2 regions of the Lysinibacillus sp. FSL M8-0134 genome follow, and region 1 is predicted to be linked to the other one. Evidence: predicted binding sites of a transcription regulator. Region 1 holds the regulator's gene; the other holds the start of a gene.
What was found. Region 1 encodes LexA, which represses DNA repair genes until DNA is damaged. Its sites were predicted from a motif close to CGAACATATGTTCG; they were not measured.
Positions count from the first base shown of each region.

Region 2: a site for LexA is predicted at 2,836-2,849, ahead of uvrB (excinuclease ABC subunit UvrB). Genes of this name have one in related genera too.

Region 1 is NZ_JBBPAJ010000001.1:1,207,389-1,211,632, forward strand. It holds gene MKY49_RS05825 (prepilin peptidase) at 268-1,020, shown strand; gene MKY49_RS05830 (gamma-glutamyl-gamma-aminobutyrate hydrolase family protein) at 1,053-1,775, shown strand; gene lexA (transcriptional repressor LexA) at 1,885-2,502, opposite strand; gene yneA (cell division suppressor protein YneA) at 2,669-2,983, shown strand; gene MKY49_RS05845 (YneB family resolvase-like protein) at 2,980-3,645, shown strand; gene def (peptide deformylase) at 3,686-4,244, opposite strand, start outside.
Region 2 is NZ_JBBPAJ010000001.1:640,289-644,532, forward strand. It holds one part of gene prfB (peptide chain release factor 2) at 1-29, shown strand, start outside; one part of gene prfB (peptide chain release factor 2) at 31-1,059, shown strand; gene MKY49_RS03180 (competence protein ComK) at 1,105-1,614, opposite strand; gene MKY49_RS03185 (IDEAL domain-containing protein) at 1,841-2,080, shown strand; gene uvrB (excinuclease ABC subunit UvrB) at 2,923-4,244, shown strand, end outside.

The sequences.
Region 1 (4,244 bases):
CAATGTATTTTGGAATCTCTTTTTACATTATGTTAAAATGATATCGAAACCTTACTATATTCCCCGCTTTTTAAAGTTCAACATTTCCCTAATCTTACATCATTCATTCTCTATTGTTTTTATCCAAATTTTCCATAACGACAAGTATTTTAATAGATTCTTTAATAACCTAACAATGTTAGAAGGACTTTTTATTGAACAATACTTACATGGATAGGTGAACCATACGATTTGTATGGGCTCCTATTGGTTTAGGAGGTCAAAAAAATGGAAATGGCTTATACAATCTTTATATTTTTATTTGGGCTTGTCTTTGGCTCTTTTTATAATGTGGTAGGTTTACGCGTCCCACAGAAGGAATCGATTGTCCATCCTCCCTCACATTGTACCAAATGTAATAGACAATTAAAGATGATTGATTTAGTACCAGTATTGTCTTATGTGTTTTTAGGGGGGAAATGTCGAACCTGTGGCTATACAATTTGTTGGATATACCCAGCAATAGAAATATGGACAGGTGTTTTGTTTGCCTTTGCTTATTGGCGGCTAGGTTGGGGCATAGAATTTATTGTAGCGCTTTTATTTATCTCCTTGTTCGTTATTATTATTGTTTCGGATTTAGCCTATATGCTCATCCCAGATAGGGTGCTTATATTCTTTTTACCATTCCTCGTTGTAGGTCGGGTACTATCGCCATTAACACCATGGTGGGATTGTCTTGTGGGTGCTGTCGTTGGTTTTGGCATACTATATGTTATTGCGGTTATATCGAATGGTGGCATGGGTGGAGGAGATATTAAATTATTCTTTTTAATTGGACTCGTTCTTGGCACAATCAATACACTGTTAACACTATTTCTGGCGGCAGTTATCGGTATGATTGTGGGGGTTATCATTTTGTTCAAGCGTAAGCAAGGAAGAAAAACACCCTTCCCCTTTGGTCCGTCTATCGCCTTAGCAGCGATCATTGTTTATTTTTATGGTGATTCATTAATCAATTGGTATTTAGGTTTTTGGTAATTGTCAATCTTCAAGTATATGGAGGGAAGCAAGTGAAACCGGTTATTGGCATTACAGCCTTTGTGGAGGATGATTTATCCGCTCATTTAAATGCTGCTTACAGTCAAAGTATTATTGAGGCGGGAGGAATTCCGCTTATTATTCCTTTAGGTGTTGAGGAGGATGCGGCTCAAATTTTAGCTCTTACAGATGGTTTATTGTTATCGGGTGGCTATGATGTGCATCCATTTCTATTCGGAGCAGAGCCATCACCAAAGCTAGGGAAAATTCATCCAGCGAGGGATACAGTTGAACTAGCTTTAATTGAAGCTGCTTTTATACGAAAAATGCCTATTTTCGGTATTTGTCGTGGAATCCAAATTTTAAATGTCGCATTAGGTGGTACTTTATATCAGGACATTGATAGTGACCATTTTAGTACGAAGTTGCTTAAACATGCACAGCAATCAGGTCGAGCTGTAGCTACTCATTATGTACAGATTATTGCAGATAATTTATTAGCAACTATTTTAGAACAAGAGAAAGTTGCTGTAAATTCGTTTCATCATCAGGCTGTGAATGTTCTAGCAGAGAAATTAAAAGTAGCAGCGAAATCAAGCGATGGTATTATCGAAGCAGTAGTTCATGAAGATTTACCATTTTGCTTGGCAGTTCAGTGGCATCCTGAGGAAATGGCCAAAGCAGGAGAAGAGAACGCTAAAAAATTATTTTCAGCATTTGTAGAGGCTAGCTTAAAGTTCAAAAAAGAAGCTTAGAAGGGCATAGAGTAAAGAATCCAATGCTAGTATGTGGATTCTTTTTTTGCGTAAAAAAGAGGATACATGCTCATAAGGAACATATAATCCTCGATACCTATTTTCGTAATTAATGCACACGACGGTAGAGACCAACAACTTGTCCTAAAATAGAAACTTGATCGACAATAATTGGCTCCATGGATGAATTTTCAGGCTGTAAACGGAAATGGTTTTTTTCTTTGAAAAAACGTTTTACAGTGGCTTCATCCTCAGCTGTCATAGCTACAACAATATCACCGTTATTGGCTGTTGCCTTTTGCTTCACAATGACTAAGTCCCCATCTAAAATTCCTGCTTCAATCATTGATTCCCCCATAATTTCAAGCATGAACAATTGATCTTCACTTGTGCCATACGTATCTGGTAGCGGGAAATACTCTTCAATGTTTTCAATAGCTGTAATAGGAGAACCGGCTGTAACCTTACCAACAAGTGGAACATGAATTACTTGTTGCTTTTGAATGGATTCTTCAGGCTCTAGAATTTCAATCGCACGTGGCTTTGTTGGATCTCGACGAATAAAGCCTTTTTGTTCTAATCGAGCTAGATGACCATGAACAGTGGAACTTGAAGCAAGTCCAACTGCTTCCCCGATTTCTCGTACTGATGGTGGATAGCCCTTAGCTCGTACCTCTTCTTTAATAAAAGCTAAAATATCCTCTTGTCTTTTTGAAACTTTTTTCATGAGTGCTCACCTCTTTTTTCTAATATCATTCTTCTTATTTGATAGTATAACAGAATGCGAACACGTATGCAAACATAGGTTCGAAAAGTGTTTGACAAAAACGTTTGTTCGCTTTATTATGAGAACATACATTCCGAACAAACATTCTACAAAAGGGGTTATGAACATGACATGGTTAAAGAAAAACACACATATTTCAATCTTGATGGGAGTTTGTCTACTATTTGCAGGATATCTTTACATTACTGATCCAGGACACGTTAGTTACGCTGAAATTCAAATCGAACACGGGGATAGCTTATGGTCGTTAGCAGAGCAATACCGTGGTAAAATGAGTACTGAAGATTGGATTAAGCTTGTGAAAACAGAAAATGAGCTAGCGGATATTAAAATTGTGGCAGGAAAATCTCTAGTCATTCCTGTAGTGAGTAATCAGGCCGATCCCATCAATACCATTGAAATTGCGAGAAACGAACAATGATCAATAATCAACTGTCGGCTGTTGTCTATTGCCGTGTAAGTACTGAAAAGGAAACACAAAGCTCGTCTTTAGAGCGACAACAAGAAGAGTTACTGCGCTATGCAAAAGAGCAAGGTTATGAGGTGAAGGGCGTTTTTAAGGATAAGCACAGCGGCTACGATGTAGAACGTGAGGGCTTACTTGAAATGCTTGATTTCATTAAAGAAAAGGGGATTAACGCCCTTTTTGTACAAGATGAAACACGTTTAGGACGTGGAAATGCAAGGATGGCTGTGTTGCATTTGTTACAAAAATCAGCAACAGATGTTTTCTCTATGCGTGATGCAGGACCGGTGCAACTAAACGAAATGGACACGATGCTGCTTGAGATTTTAGCGATAGTAGAGGAATACCAGCGTAGAATACATAATGCTAAAATACGTAGAGGTATGCGCCGTGCTGTAGAGAATGGCTACCGTCCTGAAAATAATTTATCGAATCGAGGTAACCCGCATGGTCAGGAGCGTAAGGAACTACCTGTAGATGAAATTGTCAAGCTGCGTAAACGTGGATTTACCTTTGAAGAAATTTCTATAACGCTTAGAGGGTTAGGTTTTGAAGTTAGTAAAGCGACTGTCCATCGCAGATTTCAAGAACATCAAGAAAGATTAGCAGGAAAATGATATAGCCTGCTAATCTTTTTTTATCTTCTGTACTTCGCTATTAATAGGAAGATAAGCTTTCTATGCTTACGTTAGTAGGTAGTTTAAAAGGGTGTTCTTTATTAATTCGATCATAAAACATAATGCCGTTTAGATGGTCGATTTCATGTTGGACAACAATTGCACCATAGCCCTGTAACTGCACGATGATTTCTTGTCCATTAATGTTATAACCTTTAACCTTAACACGTTCATATCTTGGCACAAAACCATGGACTGGTCGATTAACAGATAAACACCCTTCTCCCTCTGGTAAATAAATCATATTTACAGAATGACTGATTATTTTAGGGTTGATCAACATCATTTCATAGTCATCAAAAAATATAGCAAACATTCGTTTATCTACGCCAATTTGGTTAGCTGATAGTCCACTTCCAGGTCGAAGCTTATATTTTTTTGCTAGATTTGGATCTTGGCTATTTTTTAAATATTGCAGCATTGATAATAATGTATGTTGGTCTTCTTTTGTCACAGGGATTGTCACTTCTTGTGTTTGTTTTCGTAATAATACGGAGTCCTCTTTTACGAAATCTTTCATAGTAATCATATAATTAGGA
Region 2 (4,244 bases), 570 kb from region 1:
AAAAATTGGCAGACTTTAGGGGGTCTCTTTGACTTAGAAAACAAAGAGGCACGTATTCAGGAGCTAGATGAAATGATGCTAGAGCCAGGTTTTTGGGATGATCAACAAGGTGCACAGGTAATCATCAATGAAGGAAATGGCTTGAAAGCAATCGTCAATGAATATAAAGATTTAGTGGAAACACATGAAAATTTAGATATGACACTGGAACTTTTACGTGAAGAGCCAGATGAAGAATTACAGGAAGAACTAGGCAAAGAGCTAGCAGAATTCCAACAAAAAATAGGAGACTTTGAGCTCCAATTGCTATTAAGTGGTCCATATGATCAAAACAATGCCATTTTAGAGCTACATCCTGGTGCAGGTGGAACGGAATCACAGGACTGGGGTTCTATGCTGTTACGTATGTATACTCGATGGGCAGAAAAACGTGGCTTTAAAGTGGAGACAGTCGATTATCTTCCAGGTGATGAAGCTGGGATTAAATCGGTTACCTTGTCTATTAAAGGTCACAATGCTTTTGGTTATTTACAGGCTGAAAAAGGTGTACATCGTTTAGTACGTATTTCACCATTTGATTCGTCTGGTCGCCGCCATACATCATTCGTTTCTTGTGATGTTATGCCAGAGTTTGATGACAATATTGAAATCGATATTCGTACAGAGGATTTAAAAATTGATACGTACCGTGCAACAGGTGCAGGTGGTCAGCATATTAATACGACGGATTCAGCAGTTCGTATTACACATATCCCGACTGGTACCGTTGTACAATGTCAAGCAGAACGTTCACAGATTAAAAACCGTGAAAAAGCGATGACTATGTTAAAGGGTAAATTATATCAATTAGAGCTTGATAAGCAGCAGGCTCAGCTAGATGAAATACGTGGTGAGCAAAAGGAAATCGGCTGGGGCTCACAAATTCGTTCTTATGTGTTCCATCCATACTCTATGGTGAAGGACCATCGTACGAATGAAGAGACAGGTAATGTCGGTGCAGTAATGGATGGCGATTTAGATCCATTTATTAATGCCTTTTTACGATCTAAAATTAATTAGTAAACATATCCCCCAAGAGTGAGGTGCTCTTGGGGGATTTTCTATTTAAAAGGGTGGATGATAGGGTGCATCTTGGTTTAGTTGTTTTCGTTCATTCATGTAGTATTTATAGAGCATGGATGCGTTCACAAACTGTTTACTAATAGAAGCATACTGAATAGGTAACTCAATTTGTTTCTCATTTTTTAATGTAACGATACACCCCGATTGACTAGGTGTGATATTTATAATTGCATGTAATCCAATCCATATATTGTGAATGGAATTCGGTGAATAGGTTGGTAGAAATATACAGGGATACCCATAATCAAAGGCCACGACAATTGGGAGCTTATGTTGATTGCCAAAGAAACGTTTAGCCGATTGTTTTGCCGCTTCATAGGTTGTGCCTAAAGAGATGCAAGATTTGCGAAGCACATGCATTGGTTTGCGTGTAACAATTAGTTCATTATGTTTGTCAATCACATGGGTGAAAATTTTTGTATCGTGCTGAATAGGTTGTAGCATGTAAGTATTAAATGAAATTAAGTAACCATTTACAAAATTGCTAGTCATATGGGAAATGCCTCCTTTTTCTATTGTTAACGGTAGTGTAGAACAGAAAATGGATTTGTTGAAATAGAGGAAATAGCTAAAGGGCATTCAGAAAAGAATGAAATGCTTAGAGAATTTGCTTTAAATCTCAAGAGATTAATAGCGAATCCAAGTTATTTTCGATTCGTAAGCATTGCATTTTAGTTTCAATTTTCATATAATTTAGAAAAGGATCGAGGTGAGATCGTTGGATAAATATTATTCGTATACCGATTTTCTAAAAGCCGTTGGTCAGTCAAAAAAAGTTGATGAGGCAGAGAAATTATTAAACGAGATTTATTTAGATCTATTTTTAAATCGTATCCAGCGTATGCATCGTCAAGAGCAGCTCATGGTTCTGATTGATAGAGCACTCGATGAAAAGGATGAACACGCATTTTATCAATACGCAGCCGAACTAAATTCCTTGCAGCAAACAGAAGAATAATCATATGGACGAACCCGCTCTCAGATCTATTGGAGAGCGGGATTTTTTATTGGAGGGATAGTTGGTGAGTTTATTGATGATAGGTTTTTGTTTGAAAGAGGGGGAAGTGATTTGAGGGAGAATATAGAAAACCTACTCGGGGATTAGTGACTTTGCTCGTAAAATAAGAAGAGCGCTCCAAAAGTGTAGTCCTCCGCTCGTAAAGAGAAGATAACCGCTCCAAAAGTGAATGTCCCCGCTCATAAAAGGAGGAGAACCGCTCCAAAAGTGAATGTCCCCGCTCATAAAGAGAAGATAACCGCTCCAAAAGTGAGTGACTCCGCTCATAAAGAGAAGATAACCGCTCCAAAAGTGAATGTCTCCGCTCATAAATGGGAAAGCCGCTCCAAAAGTGTAGTCCTCCGCTCATAAGAAGAGGAGACCCGCTCCAAATGTGAGTGACTAAGCTCATAAAGGGAGAAGAGGCACTCCAAAAGTGAATGCCTCCGCTCATAAAAAGAGGAGACTCACTCCAAAAGTGCAAGCCCCTTGCTCATAATAGAAGCGTCCCCGCTCCAAAAATGCGTGTCCCCCATAAAAGAAGACAATCAAAAAAGACTAACGTCATCCCAAAAGATAGTGACTACCACTCTAAAATTAAAATCTAATGAATAGAAAAAGCTTGAAAACCTGATGAAGCGGCTATTATGAGGGTAACAAGTATTAATGGCTTCACGGTTATTTATTACAAATTTACGAGATGAAAAATTTTTTTACAAACATTCGTTCGTTAAATGTTCGAAATTTTAATACTGCTATGCTAAAATATATGTACAAATTGGAAGGAAAGGGCGGGGACATGTGTGCAAACATTTGATTTACAAGCGCCATATCAGCCTAGTGGGGATCAGCCACAGGCAATTGCGGAATTAGTGGAGGGTGTGAAAGCAGGTAAGCGTCATCAGACATTGTTAGGGGCTACGGGAACAGGTAAAACGTTTACCATTTCGAATGTCATCCAGCAGGTTAAGAAACCAACACTTATTATGGCGCATAATAAAACACTAGCTGGTCAGCTATATAGTGAGTTTAAAGAATTCTTCCCAAATAACGCGGTTGAATATTTTGTCAGCTATTATGATTACTATCAACCAGAAGCCTATGTACCGCAGACAGATACCTATATAGAGAAAGATTCTAGCATTAACGATGAAATTGATAAGCTACGTCACTCTGCTACTTCTGCATTATTTGAGCGTGATGATGTCATCATTATTGCATCTGTGTCCTGTATTTATGGTTTGGGGTCTCCTGAAGAATATCGAGAAATGGTTGTATCGATTCGCACAGGCATGGAAATCGAACGGAACCAGCTACTGCGTAAACTTGTTGATGTTCAATACGAGCGCAATGATGTTAGTTTTACACGCGGAACATTTCGGGTACGTGGAGATGTAGTGGAGATTTTCCCTGCATCACGTGACGAGCATTGTATTCGTGTGGAGTTTTTTGGTGATGAAATTGATCGCATTCGTGAGGTAGATGCCTTAACGGGAGAAATTTTATCGGATCGAGATCATGTGGCTATCTTCCCTGCCTCCCACTTCGTAACACGTGAAGAAAAAATGCGAAAAGCCATTGAAAATATTGAAAAAGAATTAGAGGAACGTCTTGCGTTGTTGCGTGCAGAGGATAAGTTACTTGAGGCACAACGTCTAGAGCAACGTACTCGTTATGATTTAGAAATGATGCGTGAAATGGGCTTTTGCTCTGGGATAGAGAACTATTCACGTCATTTAACTTTGCGTGAAGCAGGTGCTACTCCGTATACACTGCTTGATTATTTCCCCGATGACTTTTTACTTGTAGTCGATGAAAGTCACGTTACACTTCCACAGGTTCGCGGAATGTACAATGGTGACCAAGCTCGTAAAGGGGTGCTCGTAGAACATGGCTTCCGCTTGCCATCTGCTCTTGATAACCGTCCATTGCGTTTTGAAGAATATGAAAATCGAGTGCATCAAGCCATTTATGTATCCGCAACACCTGGACCTTATGAGTTGGAGCACACTCCAGAAATGGTCGAGCAAATTATCCGTCCTACTGGATTATTAGATCCAGTAATTGATGTTCGTCCTATCGAAGGACAAATCGATAATTTGATCGATGAGATTCAAGATCGAAT